3 regions of the Shewanella indica genome follow, and region 2 is predicted to be linked to each of the others. Evidence: predicted binding sites of a transcription regulator. Region 2 holds the regulator's gene; each other region holds the start of a gene.

The links. The regulator MetJ, encoded in region 2, represses methionine synthesis genes. The targets are predictions, from matches to a motif close to TAGACGTCTAGACGTCTA.
Region 1: the regulator MetJ is predicted to act here: its motif matches at 2,894-2,911, upstream of metK (methionine adenosyltransferase).
Region 3: the regulator MetJ is predicted to act here: its motif matches at 2,172-2,189, upstream of serA (phosphoglycerate dehydrogenase).

What each region holds. Positions count from the first base shown of each region.
Region 1 covers NZ_JAWXXR010000001.1:504,185-509,105, forward strand. Annotated here, with positions in the region: gene epd (erythrose-4-phosphate dehydrogenase) at 1-383, opposite strand, end outside; gene tkt (transketolase) at 515-2,509, opposite strand; gene metK (methionine adenosyltransferase) at 2,955-4,106, shown strand; gene SIL79_RS02390 (hypothetical protein) at 4,172-4,501, opposite strand; gene SIL79_RS02395 (GNAT family N-acetyltransferase) at 4,528-4,921, opposite strand, start outside.
Region 2 covers NZ_JAWXXR010000001.1:995,423-1,000,343, reverse strand. Annotated here, with positions in the region: gene traF (conjugal transfer protein TraF) at 1-1,104, shown strand, start outside; gene SIL79_RS04600 (sulfite exporter TauE/SafE family protein) at 1,112-1,855, opposite strand; gene metJ (met regulon transcriptional regulator MetJ) at 1,931-2,245, opposite strand; gene metB (cystathionine gamma-synthase) at 2,461-3,621, shown strand; gene SIL79_RS04585 (bifunctional aspartate kinase/homoserine dehydrogenase II) at 3,638-4,921, shown strand, end outside.
Region 3 covers NZ_JAWXXR010000001.1:588,754-593,674, forward strand. Annotated here, with positions in the region: gene SIL79_RS02770 (helix-turn-helix transcriptional regulator) at 642-1,307, opposite strand; gene SIL79_RS02775 (DUF2238 domain-containing protein) at 1,518-2,123, opposite strand; gene serA (phosphoglycerate dehydrogenase) at 2,282-3,511, shown strand; gene ygfZ (tRNA-modifying protein YgfZ) at 3,611-4,573, shown strand; gene SIL79_RS02790 (response regulator) at 4,632-4,921, opposite strand, start outside.

The DNA.
Region 1 (4,921 bases), 490 kb from region 2:
TCCGCCGAAGAGGGGTGACTTATCAATACCTGGCGGGCACCGGCCTGGATATGAGCCTCACAGCTCTGTCTATCAGAGAGGGCGCCGGTAGCTTCGAACACCAAGTCGATATCCAGCTCGCCCCAGGGCAGTTTGTCCGCCTCCGGCTCGGCCAACAGGGTAATGCTGTCATCCCCCAGTTGCATCATGCCATCGGCAAGGCTCGCGCGGCTATGGAAGCGACCATGGGTGGTGTCATAGTTGGTGAGGTGGACTATGGCCTCGGGCTTAGCCAGTTCATTGATAGCAACGATCTGAATTTGCTGCCTTTTACCCGATTCGTATAAGGCACGGAGAATTGAACGGCCGATGCGGCCATAACCATTGATTGCGACTCTGATCATGGAGATCCTGTTCCTCTAATGAGGGATGCTGATTGGGTAACGGCCTGACTTCCCGACAGGCCGTTGCACTTCCTGTGCGGCATTCCATTGCCTGGTTGCCGCACAGTCATTTCCAATCAGGCAGGCGCGGCTCAGGCGAGCAGAGCCTTACCGGCTTCAACCACTTTATCGACAGTGAAACCGAACATCTCAAACAACTGATTGGCAGGCGCCGACTCACCGAAGCTGGTCATGCCAATAATGCGACCGTTCAGGCCGACATATTTATACCAGTAATCGGCTATGCCCGCTTCCACGGCCAGTCGTTTTGTGACATTGGCTGGCAGTACAGCTTCTTTATAAGCCGCGGTTTGCTGGTCAAATACGTCGGTAGATGGCATGGAAACCACGCGCACCTTGGCGCCAGTAGCGGCCAGCTCAACCTGGGCCTTAACCGCCAACTCGACTTCGCTGCCGGTGGCAATGATGATCAGCTCAGGCGCGCCTTCGCAATCCACCAGCACATAACCGCCCTTGGCCACATCATTCAGTTGCTCGGCGCTGCGTGGCATCTGGGTCAGGTTCTGACGCGAGAAGATCAGCGAAGTTGGGCCGTCTTTGCGCTCAATGGCGTATTTCCAGGCGATAGCAGATTCTACCTGGTCACATGGGCGCCAGGTGCTCATGTTGGGAGTCATACGCAAAGAGGCAATCTGCTCAACCGGCTGGTGAGTCGGGCCGTCTTCACCCAGCCCAATGGAGTCGTGGGTATAGACTTGAATATTCTGCACCTTCATCAGCGCGGCCATCCGCATGGCGTTACGGGCATATTCCATAAACATCAGGAAGGTGGCACCGTAAGGTACAAACCCACCGTGCAGGGCAATACCGTTGATGATGGCGGTCATACCAAACTCACGCACACCATAGTGCAGGTAGTTGCCGCTGGCATCTTCGGCCGAAATAGGCTTGGAACCTGAGTACATGGTCAGGTTGGAAGGCGCCAGGTCGGCACTGCCCCCTAAGAATTCAGGCAACATTTTACCGAAGGCTTCCAGTGCATTTTGCGAGGCCTTACGGGAAGCGATATTGGCAGGATTGGCCTGCAGCTGCTCTATGTAGGCTTTGGCATCGGCGTCAAAGTTGGCAGGCAGTTCACCGTTGAGGCGACGCTTGAGCTCGGCGGCCAGCGCGGGGTGAGCGGCTTCATAGGCAGCGAACTTGTCGTTCCAGCTGCTTTCGGCGGCCTTACCGGCTTCCTTGGCATCCCAGGCAGCATAGATTTCAGATGGGATCACGAATGGCTCATGCTTCCAGCCCAGGAATTCACGGGTGGCGGCAATTTCAGCATCACCCAGCGGCGCACCGTGGCAATCATGAGAACCGGACTTGTTGGGAGAACCGTAACCTATTACGGTCTTGCAGCAGATCAGCGATGGACGCGGATCAGCCTTGGCGGCTTCAATGGCGGCGTTAATAGCTTGTGGGTCGTGACCATCGACACCGGCAACCACGTGCCAGCCATAGGCTTCAAAGCGCTTGGGAGTATCATCGCTGAACCAGCCTTCAACATGACCATCGATGGAGATACCGTTGTCATCCCAGAAGGCGATCAGTTTGCCAAGACCCAGGGTACCGGCCAGTGAGCAGGCCTCATGGGAGATACCTTCCATCAGGCAACCGTCACCCATGAAGACATAAGTGTGATGATCGACAATATCGTGACCGTCACGGTTAAACTGAGCCGCCAGAGCCTTTTCCGCAATCGCCATACCTACAGCATTGGTAATGCCTTGGCCCAAAGGCCCTGTGGTGGTTTCGATGCCGGGAGCATAACCATATTCAGGATGGCCCGGAGTGCGTGAGTGCAGTTGACGGAACTGCTTGAGATCTTCAATGCCCAGATCATAACCCGCCAGATGCAGCAGTGAGTAATGCAGCATGGAACCATGGCCGTTTGACAACACAAAGCGGTCGCGGTCGGCCCATTGAGGGTTCACAGGGTTGTGCTTGAGGTGATCCCGCCACAGGACTTCGGCGATATCAGCCATCCCCATGGGAGCACCGGGGTGGCCGGAATTGGCCTTTTGGACAGCGTCCATACTTAAAACACGGATAGCGTTAGCGAGTTCTTTACGGGAAGACATGCTCTCTCCTGCTTGATCTTAGAGGTCTTGGGCAAATTGGAGCCATATTTTCCCCTACCGGGCAGAAGGACGCAAATAAAATTCACCCACTCACAACGCCAAAAGCAGCCCAGGCTTTGCTTTGTGTTTACATTTGCGCCTCATTTGCGAAGCTTGCCGCTCACAAAGCTGTCAACTTGCCTGTCCGCTGTTCGCTTTCAATGCGGCTACCTGGGTTAAAGCGCCATAGGAAAACTCCTCACCCAGATACAGATGAATCTGATACATTTCAGCAAAATAGCTGAAAACAGTGGAAAAAGCTCTTAGTCATTTGAGCCGATTCCTGCGCCATGGCGCACAAATATTTGCGACAAGGGGTGTCATCCAAGTCGAATTCCACTAAAATGGCCGTCTAGATGTAGATGCTTCTACACGTTTGAATTCCACAGACGAGATTTTCCGAATTATGGCAAAACACTTGTTTACCTCTGAGTCAGTCTCAGAAGGACATCCAGATAAAATCGCCGATCAGATTTCTGATGCGGTACTCGACGCGATTCTGGCTCAGGATCCCAAGGCCCGTGTAGCCTGTGAAACCCTGGTCAAGACAGGTATGGTACTGGTGGCCGGTGAAGTCACCACCTCAGCCTGGGTCGATATTGAAGAACTGACCCGTAAAACCGTTCGCGAAATAGGTTATACCCACTCGGATATGGGTTTTGATGCCGACAGCTGTGCGGTACTGAACGCCATCGGCAAGCAGTCCCCCGATATCAACCAGGGTGTAGACCGTGCCGATCCCAAAGAACAGGGTGCCGGTGACCAGGGTCTGATGTTTGGTTACGCCAGCAATGAGACCGACGTGCTGATGCCAGCTCCTATCACCTACGCTCACCAGTTGGTTAAGCGCCAGTCAGAAGTCCGCAAGAGCGGCGCTCTGCCTTGGTTGCGTCCCGATGCCAAGTCTCAGGTGACTTTCGCCTACGAAGACAACAAGATTGTCGGTATCGATGCCGTGGTACTTTCTACCCAGCATTGCGAAAGCGTCAGCCAGGCGGATCTGGTGGAAGGCGTGATGGAAACCATCATCAAGCCAGTATTGCCTGCCCAGTGGCTGAACAAGGACACCAAGTACTTCATCAACCCAACCGGCCGTTTTGTTATCGGTGGCCCTATGGGTGACTGTGGTTTGACCGGTCGCAAGATCATCGTTGATACCTATGGCGGCATGGCCCGTCACGGTGGTGGTGCCTTCTCAGGTAAAGACCCATCCAAGGTTGACCGTAGCGCCGCTTACGCTGCCCGTTACGTTGCCAAAAACATAGTGGCTGCCGGTCTGGCTGACCGCTGTGAAATCCAGGTGTCTTACGCCATTGGTGTGGCCGAACCGACCTCCATCAGTGTGGAAACCTTCGGCACAGGCAAAGTCTCGCAAGAATTGCTTATCCAGTTGGTACGTCAGCACTTCGATCTGCGTCCATACGGCCTGACCGAGATGCTGGATCTGGCGCGCCCCATCTATCAAGGCACCGCCGCTTACGGTCACTTCGGCCGTGACGAGTTCCCATGGGAGCAAACCAACAAGGCTGAAGCCCTGCGTACCGACGCAGGTCTGTAATAGACTCAGCTTGCAGAAAAACCGCCTCAGGGCGGTTTTTTTATATCTATTTATCGGGCGATATCTCAGTAGCAGTGATCGAAATGGGCCGTTTCCATACAGAGGTAACCCAACTGCTCGGCCGATAGCGGCGTGATATCCAACACTTTCATTGGAGTGAATTCGGTATCAGTCAACTGGCGGATCTGCACCTGATAGCTATTGCTGCGCCCACAGTCGAAACAGACGCCCAAGGCTTGCAGCAGATAATGCGGCTTGCCATCGATTTTGGCTTCAAAAGCCTTTGCCTGCTGACCCTGCAGCGCCAAAACAGACACCAGGTATCTGACATTATCCCAGGCAGAAAGCCTTAGCGACTCACAGGATTGCAGTAGGGTTTCTGGCGTGTTTTGCATCTTACTCTCCCGCGTCAAAGCGCCTGTTAACCCAGCAGCAGATAGAAATCCCGGCCACAAAGGGTGACAAAATCCAGGGTGCGCATGCGGCCATCCCGGCTATGGGCACGTATAGACGCCTCGTTATCCTCGGCGATCAGTGCCAGCCAAGGCGCACTGATGTTGGCTCTGGCGGCGCCATAAAGCTTATCAAACACGCCCTTGCCACGATAATCAGGATGCACCCAAACCGGACCGTAATGCAAAGTCTGCTGCCAATTCAATTCCAGGTCAAAGCGATTCTGGGCCAGTTGCCGACAGAGGGCCTGACACAAAGGCGAATGCTTGAGTTTATCCCAACTGCCGGTTATCAGATAACCGGCTACCTTAGTCGCGTCCAACGCCAACCACACCAGGCCGGAAGCCACAAGAGGCTCAAGC
Region 2 (4,921 bases):
GCCATGGGCGGCGTTGCCGTGGCGGCCGGTAATCGTGAGGCGGCGGCCTTTTCCAATCCGGCGCTGCTGGCTTTGCCCTCGCGCCGCAGCAGTGACTTCAGTTTACTCATTCCTACCATAGGCGCCGATGGCGCCGATAAAGATCAGATGATCGATAAGTTTGATGCCTTGCAGGATAACTATGACGCTCTGGTCAATGCCATAGACGCCGCCGACACAGCGGCTATCGATGACTACCGCAAGCGCCTCAGTGGTGACTTGCAATCGCTGCAGGGCAACAGCGCCTATGTCAGTGCCGGTATCAATATGGCGTTGGTCATGCCTTCGGATGGTTTTAGCTATGCCTTTGTATTCAAGAGTTATCTCGATGCCTTGGGGATTGCCGAAATCGCCGCTGCGGATATTGATGCCCTGGATAATCTGGACCCCAATAACCCGCCGGAAATCCAAGATTTGACCTCCCAGGGGCGGGTAGTGGCCGGGGCGGTTTCCGAGCTCGGAGTGGCCGTGAGCTATCCGCTATCTATCGTCAATATGCCGGTGACAGTGGGAGTCACCCCCAAGCTGCAACGGTTGGATAGTTTTAACTATGCTGTCAGCGCCAACAACTTCGATGCCGATGATTTCAATGATGATGATTATCGCAGTGATGACACAGGCTTTAATCTGGATATCGGCCTGGCATTTCAGCCATTGGATGGTTTGGTTATCGGTGTCAGCGGACGTAATCTTATCGAGCGGGACTTAAGCAGCATAGAGGCTGGCGGCGTGCAGCTTACCTATCAGGTGAAACCTATGGTTACCGCCGGGGTGGCCTATGACTGGGCGGCCTTTTCGCTCAGCAGCGACTTGGACCTTACCGACAACGACAAGTTTGCCGAGCTTGAGGGCAGCCGCTATTGGCGTTTAGGTGGCGAATACCGGCCTGCTGACTGGGTTGCTTTACGGCTCGGTTATCGCCAGGATCTCAATGATCACAGCGCCGATCTCTACTCTCTGGGGACAGGTTTTGCCATAGGCAACAGCTTCCGGCTGGATCTCACCGGCATGTTTGGCAGTGACGATGCCATAGGTGGCGTGCTGCAAACCAGCTATCACTTCTAACAGCGATTTAACCGTTGATGAGCGCCAGAGTTGATTTGATGGTCAGCAGCAGGGCGCTCAGGGCGCACAGTGCCAGCGTCAGGACTCGGGTCTTCTCTTTATCTACCCTGCCCACCAAACGGCCAGCCACCAGAAAACCGAGAAATACCGAAGGCAGTAGCAACAGCGACAGCCATAGGTGTCTCAGGGTCAGGAGGCCAAAACAGCCGAGAATGATCAAGGCTATCAATGAGCTGAAGATAAAGAAGGCCGACAGCGCTGCGCGGAACTGACTGGCGTCTTTTCCCGCCAGCAGCAGGGCCATAGGTGGCCCACCTATGGCGGCCACGGTGCCGAAGATCCCGGAAAAGATCCCGGCGATAAACAAGCTTAGGCGGTTGATTTTGATACTGTACTTTCTGAAGCTGAGAAATACGGCCACGGCCACAATCAGGGCTATGGTCAAGCCCATAATCGGTTGCGGCGCCAGCAACAACAGGGTGGCGCCAATCAGGCCGCCGGGGAGCCGTCCCAGCAAGGCATATTGCAAGCCGTTGAATTCCAGGTGACCGCGCTCGCGTACCAGTGTCAGCAGGGCGATGGAAAACCCCATGGCGATAACAGGAGCGGGAACCAGTTCCGGATCGACGATATACAGCAAAGGTGTAGCTACCACGGCTAGGCCAAAGCCTATCAGCGACTGGGTCAGGGCGCCGGTAAATATGATCAGGGATGCCAGCAACAGGGTGACGGGATCTATCAATGACAGCATTCGCAAGCTCCCAAAAGAAAAGGATCGCGCAGCGATCCTTGTTCAACAATAAGATAATTCAGAGGAATAAGACACTTATTCCATGTCTTCCCATTCAATGCCCATGGCATCCATCATGCGTTTGGCTTCTTCCGGGATGCTGTCTGGTTTGTCTTTGGACAAATCCTCATCATTGGGCAGTGGCTGGCCGGTATAGGCATGCAGGAAGGCTTCGCACAACAGTTCGCTGTTTGTGGCGTGCCGCAGGTTGTTTACCTGGCGCCGGGTGCGCTCATCGGTCAATACTTTCAGTACCTTCAACGGAATAGAGACAGTGATTTTTTTCACTTGCTCATTCTTCTTGCCGTGTTCGGCATAAGGGCTGATGTATTCGCCATTCCATTCAGTCATTGATTCACCTGTGATCTCACTAATTCGCAGCAGATTTTAAACCCTTACAGGATACAGTCAAATGATTGCCTGCAAAATCTGTGCAATATGAACAGAAATCCATACATTTGGACGTCCAAACGTCTTGATGCCTATTGACGGCCGGATGGTCATTGGTTAGATTTAGACGTCCAGACATCTTTATGGTGTCGAGCCTCAGCATTCAGGAGTCGATTATGACAGAGCGGCGATTAGCAACCACAGCGGTCCGGCAGGGCATCGAATCAGACAGCCAGCACGGGGCCGTGGTGCCACCCATCTATCTGTCGACCAACTATGCCTTTGAGGGCCACACCCAGCCAAGATCCTATGATTATAGCCGCTCGGGTAATCCTACCCGCTCCATTCTGGGAGATGCTTTGGGGGAGCTTGAACAGGGCTGCAGTGCGGCAATCACAGCGACCGGCATGGCGGCCATTACTCTGGTGGTCAACCTGCTGGGGCCGGATGACCTCTTGTTGGTGCCCCATGACTGTTATGGCGGTAGCTATAGGCTGTTCACCCATCTGGCGGCCAAGGGCCAGTTTCGCTTGCAGGTGCTGGATCAAACCGACCCGCAAGCTCTTGCCGCTGCCCTGGCGCAAAAGCCGCGCATGGTGTGGCTCGAGACGCCATCCAATCCACTGCTGCGGGTAGTGGATATTGCCGCCATTGCCGAGGCAGCTCACCAGCAGGATGCATTGGTGGTGGCTGACAACACCTTTTTATCGCCGGCGCTGCAACAGCCTTTGCTGTTGGGGGCCGACATAGTGGTGCACTCGACCACTAAATATATCAATGGCCACAGCGATGTGGTGGGCGGTGCCGTAGTAGCCAAAGATCCCGAATTGGCAGAGCAGCTGCACTGGTGGTCCAACACGCTTGGACTGAGCGGAGGCGCCTTCGACAGCTACCTGACCCTGCGTGGCCTGCGTACTCTGGCGCTGAGGATCCGCGAGCATCAGGCCAATGCCGAGCGCATAGTGGCGCTGCTGAGTCAGAGCCCGGTGGTCGACAAAGTTTATTATCCGGGGCTTAAGAGCCACCCAGGCCATGAGATTGCCGCCAGGCAGCAGAGTGGCTTTGGCGCTATGCTGAGTTTTGAACTCAAGGGTGATGAAGCGCAGGTGGTTGCCTTCCTCGGCGCGCTCAAGCTGTTTTCCGTGGCCGAGAGCCTGGGAGGAGTTGAGAGCCTGGTGGCGGTGCCCGCCACCATGACCCACAGAGCCATGGCGAGTGAGGCTCGCGCCGAAGCCGGTATTAAAGACACGCTTATTCGCTTGTCTGTGGGCATAGAAGATGGCCGGGATCTGCTGGACGATATCGCCGCCGGATTGGCGGCAGCCGCAAACTGTTGAATTGAAGGAGCTTGAGATGGCACGTTGTCACCTACATAAGTTTGGCGGTTCCAGTCTCGCCGATGCCGATTGCTACCGACGGGTCGCCCATATTTTGCTGACCCATGGTCATGCCGATGATCTTGTAGTGGTTTCCGCCGCCGGCAAGAGTACCAATTTTCTCTATAAACTGTTGACCCTGAAGGAGTCGGGCGCTCTGTGGCAGGAGGAGCTACAGGAGCTTGTCGGTTATCAGCAGAATCTGATTGAACAGCTGCTGGGTAATGAACAGGCACGTCAACTGCGGGAGCGTCTGTCTACAGATAAGGCGCAACTGGCCAGTTTATTGTCCTTGCCTGAACTCAGCGAATACCAATGCAATCAGGTGGTGGGTTTCGGTGAACGCTGGTCGGCCAGACTGATGGCGGCGCTGCTGCGGGAGTCCGGTGTTGCCGCTTCCCATGTGGATGCCCGCAGTTTGTTGATTGCCGATGAGGGCGCAGTGCCCAGGATTCGCCTAGATGAGTCCCGCGAAAGGGTGCAGCGGCTGCTGGCCGAGCATCCCGATGAGCGTCTGGTGATCACCGGCTTTATCTGCGCCAATAGCCAAGGGGAAACTCTGCTGCTCGGTCGCAACGGCTCCGACTTCAGTGCCACCCTGATAGCCAGCCTGGCCGATATCGACAGGGTGACTATCTGGACAGATGTCGAAGGGGTATTCAATGCCGATCCCAACAAGATTGCCGATGCCAAACTGCTGAGCAGCATGTCGCTGGCTGAGGCCGACCGCCTGGCGCGGCTCGGCTCCCCGGTACTGCATTGCCGTACGTTGCAGCCGCTGTTTGATACCGAGGTCAGCCTGGCGGTGCGTTCGAGCTACGCCTCGCATACCGACTTTACCCTGATAGCCCCCAAGAGTGATGCTGCAAGCGCCCCTGTGGTGACCAATCTTAATCAGGTGTCCCTCTTGAGCCTGGAGCTCAATGGCAGCCGGGCTCAGACTCAGACGCTCGATGCACTCAATGAGGCGGGTTTGAACCCGCTGGCTTACTGGTCTCAGGGACAACACAAACTTGAGCTGGCCTTTACTCCCGAATTATCCCGCCAAGTCTGGCAGTTACTGGAAGCGCAGACATCCGAGCTCAAAATTCAAAGCATTACCGAGGACAGAGAGCATGGACTGGTGGCGCTGGTAAGCAGTGGCGCCGGCAGTTATCGTCGCAGCTTTGCCCGTTTGCTGAGCCGTGAAGCGCGGCCTCTGTACCAGGACCAACTCAGCCTGGTCACCCTGGTACCCAAATCGCAGGTGAACCTGCTGACC
Region 3 (4,921 bases), 410 kb from region 2:
GAGCGAGAGCCAGGGATGGCGAACTGGCCGTTGTGCATGGAGGCATTTACACCACGACTTTAAGCCGCTGGCACAGCGGCTATCATAGCTTCCAGCTAAAAGTTCCTAAGTTAGTATTGGCCGTGCTTCCAGCCACGATGTAGCCAATCACCTGCGGTGCGCTTTTCGCACAGGCGATCCTGTGACTCGCTGCGAGTACGTCCCTGTAAGCTCTGCCTCGCCATCCCTGGCTCGGAAGGTCACAGTTCCACCTGTGCCTGAAAATGAGGTGTATGTCTGCAGGCATATAGGTAACTTCAAACAAGTTAGCTCTCACAGAATTGCTCCAATCCCTCCTCGGTGTCGCCGACAGCCGTTGGCGCAAATAACGTGGCTGAGGGCGAATGCTCGCCGGTGGCGAGCGTGCTTATGAACGCAAGCTATGAACAGATTGGAATGCTTAAGCCCCACGACTTTCGCCACAGGCACAACAACTATCATAGCTTTGGCTGAAAGCCATTCCCAACGCGTAAAAAAGCACAAAGCAGCGGCGATTGCCGCACTCTGACAGGAATTTTCCACTGACTTGGCTTACATAAAAAGCCATCAAAACATAAACAAGCCCCATTCGGGGCCAAGTTCAGGCTGAATCCAGCGACAAATCAACTGATGAGATCGAAGTGACTCTGATAGGTCTGGGCCCAACGCAACAATTCGACTCGATTACGAGATTGTGTCTTGCGGAAAATCGATGAGATATGCGCCTTGACCGTATGCTCACTGATACACAGACGCTGGGCTATCTCTTTATTCCTGGCACCACTGGAAACCAGCTGAATAATGGTACGTTCACGCCGGGTCAACATCTGCAGCATGGAAACCGTATCGGCCGACATCTCATTGCCAGTGTCCAGAGTTTTAACCAACTTACGGAACATCTTACTGATAAGGGTTCTGTCGTACCAGAGCTCATCGGCCACCATCTTGCGTAGACCAGTGAGCATAAGATCGATACGCTGATCTGAGTAGAGCACTCCGCGGATCCCCAGCAACATGGCTGATTCCTGATCCAGTGACCCTCTGCAGACTTGATAAAGGGCGACCGGAACATGGGAAACCAAACGACTGGCCAATAAAGGGATCCCCTTATTATCCAGCGCTGCCCCCTTCTGAGAGATTAGATAAAAAGTACTATCGCTCTTCTGCGGTTCCAACTGCTCCGGGTGGCGTACTATACGAGTCTTAAGACCGATGGACTCGGCCAGTATGGCCAAATGACAAGGGGCGGCTATTTGATTTATAAAAACCAACTCATTGATACTACTCATTTTTACTCTTCTCCCTGAAAAGTCTTGCTTATATCCCTAAAGGGATAGCTTCCTTAATCACTTTAAGTGCGACTACACAAAAAGCATCAGACGATTCTGACCAGATAACGTCCGGTTTTCATCACCATAAAGTATTATTCTAACAATCTTTAACAGATTTTTCAGACGGAAGATTGTAAAGAGTGTATTCAAAACTCTTTGTTCCAACTGTCAATCTACGTTTAAATGCCGCAATTGACGGTCATGAAATGAGGATAAGAAGAACAAGGCAGCGATAGCACCGACAAGGGCCATCAGCATATCCGACTGGGTATCCCAAACGTAGCCTTGGGTGCCGAGAAAGGCCTCGGCGCCGGTTCCGGTGGCAACGGCGACCCACCATTCTATCAGTTCATAGAAAGCCGATAAGGCCAAGGCAAAACAACTGACTAGAAAGGCACACCAGGCACCCGGCTTCACTGCCCGATTACGCAGCAGTATCTCCCGAGCAATCATGGCCGGGATAAACCCTTGCGCCAAGTGACCCAGTTTATCGTAGTTATTGCGCTCAGAACCCATCCACTGTGCCAAGGTATCGAACAGTGGCACCTCGGCGTAGGTGTAGTGGGCACCGACAAAGAGGATCAGGCAGTGCACCAAGATCAGGCCATAAAGCAGTGGAGTCAACGGGAAACGCTTACGGGTAAAAAACAGTATCGGCAGCGCCAGCATACCCGGCAGCGCTTCCAGCCACCAAGTAAAATTATCTTTGGGGGCTATCGCCGACCAGATAAGTACCGCAAAATAAATGACCAGCCAGATAATTGTGTTTTTCAAGCCACTTTCCTTATGCCAGTGATTGTTCTCTATTAGGAAAAAATACTTTAGCCATCTAGCCCTCCACTTAATCTGAAAAAAGTGCTACTTTGGTTGGGCATGAGCGAAAATATCATAGCATACGTACATTAGTTAATAATCAAGAGGGTACCTATATCATGGCGAAACACTCGCTGGACAAGGATAAAATTAAAATCCTGTTGTTGGAAGGCGTCCACCAATCAGCCGTTGATGTGCTGGAAAGGGCTGGCTACACCAATATCGAGTATCATAAGGCATCACTTTCCGGCACTGAGCTGCAGCAGTCGATCAAAGATGCCCATTTCGTCGGAATCCGCTCCCGTACCCAACTAACCCAAGAAGTCTTGCAACAAGCTGAAAAGCTGGTTGCCATAGGATGTTTCTGTATCGGTACCAACCAGGTCGATCTCAAGGCTGCCGAGCAACTGGGTATTCCAGTATTCAACGCACCCTTCTCCAATACCCGCAGCGTGGCCGAACTGGTACTCGGTGAAATCATCATGTTGCTGCGCGGGATCCCGCAGCGCAACGCCCTGGCCCATCGTGGTGGCTGGCTCAAGAGCGCCAATGGCAGCTTTGAAGCCCGCGGCAAAACCCTTGGGGTTATAGGTTATGGTCATATCGGCACCCAGCTTGGGATCCTTGCCGAAACTTTAGGGATGAAAGTGATCTTCTTCGATATCGAAGATAAGCTGCCGCTGGGTAACGCCCAACAAGTTCACTCCATGGAGCAACTGCTGTCTCAGGCCGATGTGGTCAGCCTGCATGTACCTGAAACACCACAGACCAAAGAGATGATTGCCCAGGCCGAACTGGCGATGATGCGCAAAGGGAGCATATTGATCAACGCTTCCCGCGGCACAGTGGTGGATATCGACGCCCTGGCCGTCGCCCTCAAGGAGCAGCAGTTGGCTGGTGCTGCCATCGACGTGTTTCCGGCTGAGCCCAAGTCCAACACAGATGAATTCCAAAGCCCGCTGCGCGGTCTGGACAATGTGCTGCTGACCCCTCACATAGGTGGCAGCACAGAAGAAGCTCAGGAAAACATAGGTATTGAGGTTGCCGGCAAGCTGGCCAAATACTCAGACAACGGCTCTACCCTGTCGGCAGTCAACTTCCCGGAAGTATCGCTGCCGCAGCATAAAGATGCCTCTCGCCTGCTGCATATTCACCATAACCGTCCAGGTATTCTGATCAAGATTAACCAGGCGTTTTCAGAAAAAGGCATCAACATTTCAGCCCAGTACCTGCAAACCACGCCGACCATAGGTTATGTGGTAATGGAAGTGGATACCACTCAGGCAGAAGAAGCACTAACAGAACTCAAGTCTATCGAAGGCACTATCCGTACTCGTTTGCTGTTCTGATTTTCACAGGGCGCCTTATTACCCTTGGCGCCCTGTTTATTTCTGTCAAATCCGCTACAATCGCAGATCTCTTAATGCCTTCAATCTCAGGATCTTGTTATGAGCATTTGCGTTTCTCAGCCCGATTGGCCTCTGGATGCCGGCATTCCGGATCTGCTTATTTCCCGCCTCTCTCACTTGGGTCTGCTTGCCGTTACCGGTGAACAGGGCCGCAGCTTTATCCACGGTCAGGTCACCACAGATATCAGCTCTCTCACGACAGAGCAGTGGCGCTGGGGCGCTCACTGCGACCCCAAAGGCAAGATGCTTTCAAGCTTCAGAACCTTTACTCTGGGTGATGCCCTGATATTGATGATGCCAAAAGATACCCTGGCAGCCGACTTGCCGCAATTGAAGAAGTATGCGGTATTCAGTAAGGCCGAACTGGTCGATGTCAGCGACGATTACAGCCTCTTGGGTGTTGCCGGTGCCAAGGCGAGCACTTGGCTGACAGAGCAGCTTCCGGGCTTCAACGCCGAGCAACAAGTCAGCGCTGTCGATGGCGGCGCAGTGCTGCAGGACGGCGAGCGCTTTATTCTGGTACTGCCCAAAGCCCAGGCCGATGCCATCTGCCAGCAGCCTCCAGTCGATGCCAGTGCCTGGCAAGAGCTGGAAATCCTTGCCGCCTACCCTAACCTGCCGGCAGCACACATGGGCCAATTTGTACCGCAAATGTGCAACCTGCAAGCCATCAACGGCATCAGCTTCACCAAGGGTTGCTACATGGGCCAGGAAACCGTGGCCAGAATGAAGTATCGCGGCGGCAACAAGCGAGCCCTCTATATTCTCAAGGGCAAAGCCACTGTCGATGTCACCCCGGAAACCACGCTGGAGATGGCGCTGGAAGGAGGTTTTCGTAAGGGTGGCAGCATTATTGAAGCCGTACAACGAAATGGCGAGTTACTGCTGACCGCAGTACTGGCCAATGACACAGAAGTCGGTGCCAAATTCCGTATCGCCGATGATGAAAACAGCGAACTGACGGTAATGCCTCTACCCTACTCTCTGGAAGAGCAGGAGTAACAATAAATCACCCAATAAAGGCGCCGTCGGCGCCTTTATTTTTATCCGCAGTTTGTCGCTATTCGGTGCCGGACTCGGTTTCCATATGAGTGTCACGCACTTCAATCACCTGGGGCAATATCTGTTTGAAGTGCTCCACCAGTTCAGGGTCAAAGTGTTTCCCTGCCTCAGACTCCAGCAACGCCATGGTATCTTCTATGCTCCAGGCCTTCTTGTAAGGTCGAATCGAAGTCAGGGCATCAAAGACATCGGCAATGGCGACGATTCGCCCCTCAATGGGAATATCTTCGCCTTTTAAACCTTTGGGATAACCTGAGCCGTCCCACTTTTCGTGGTGGGTCAATGCTA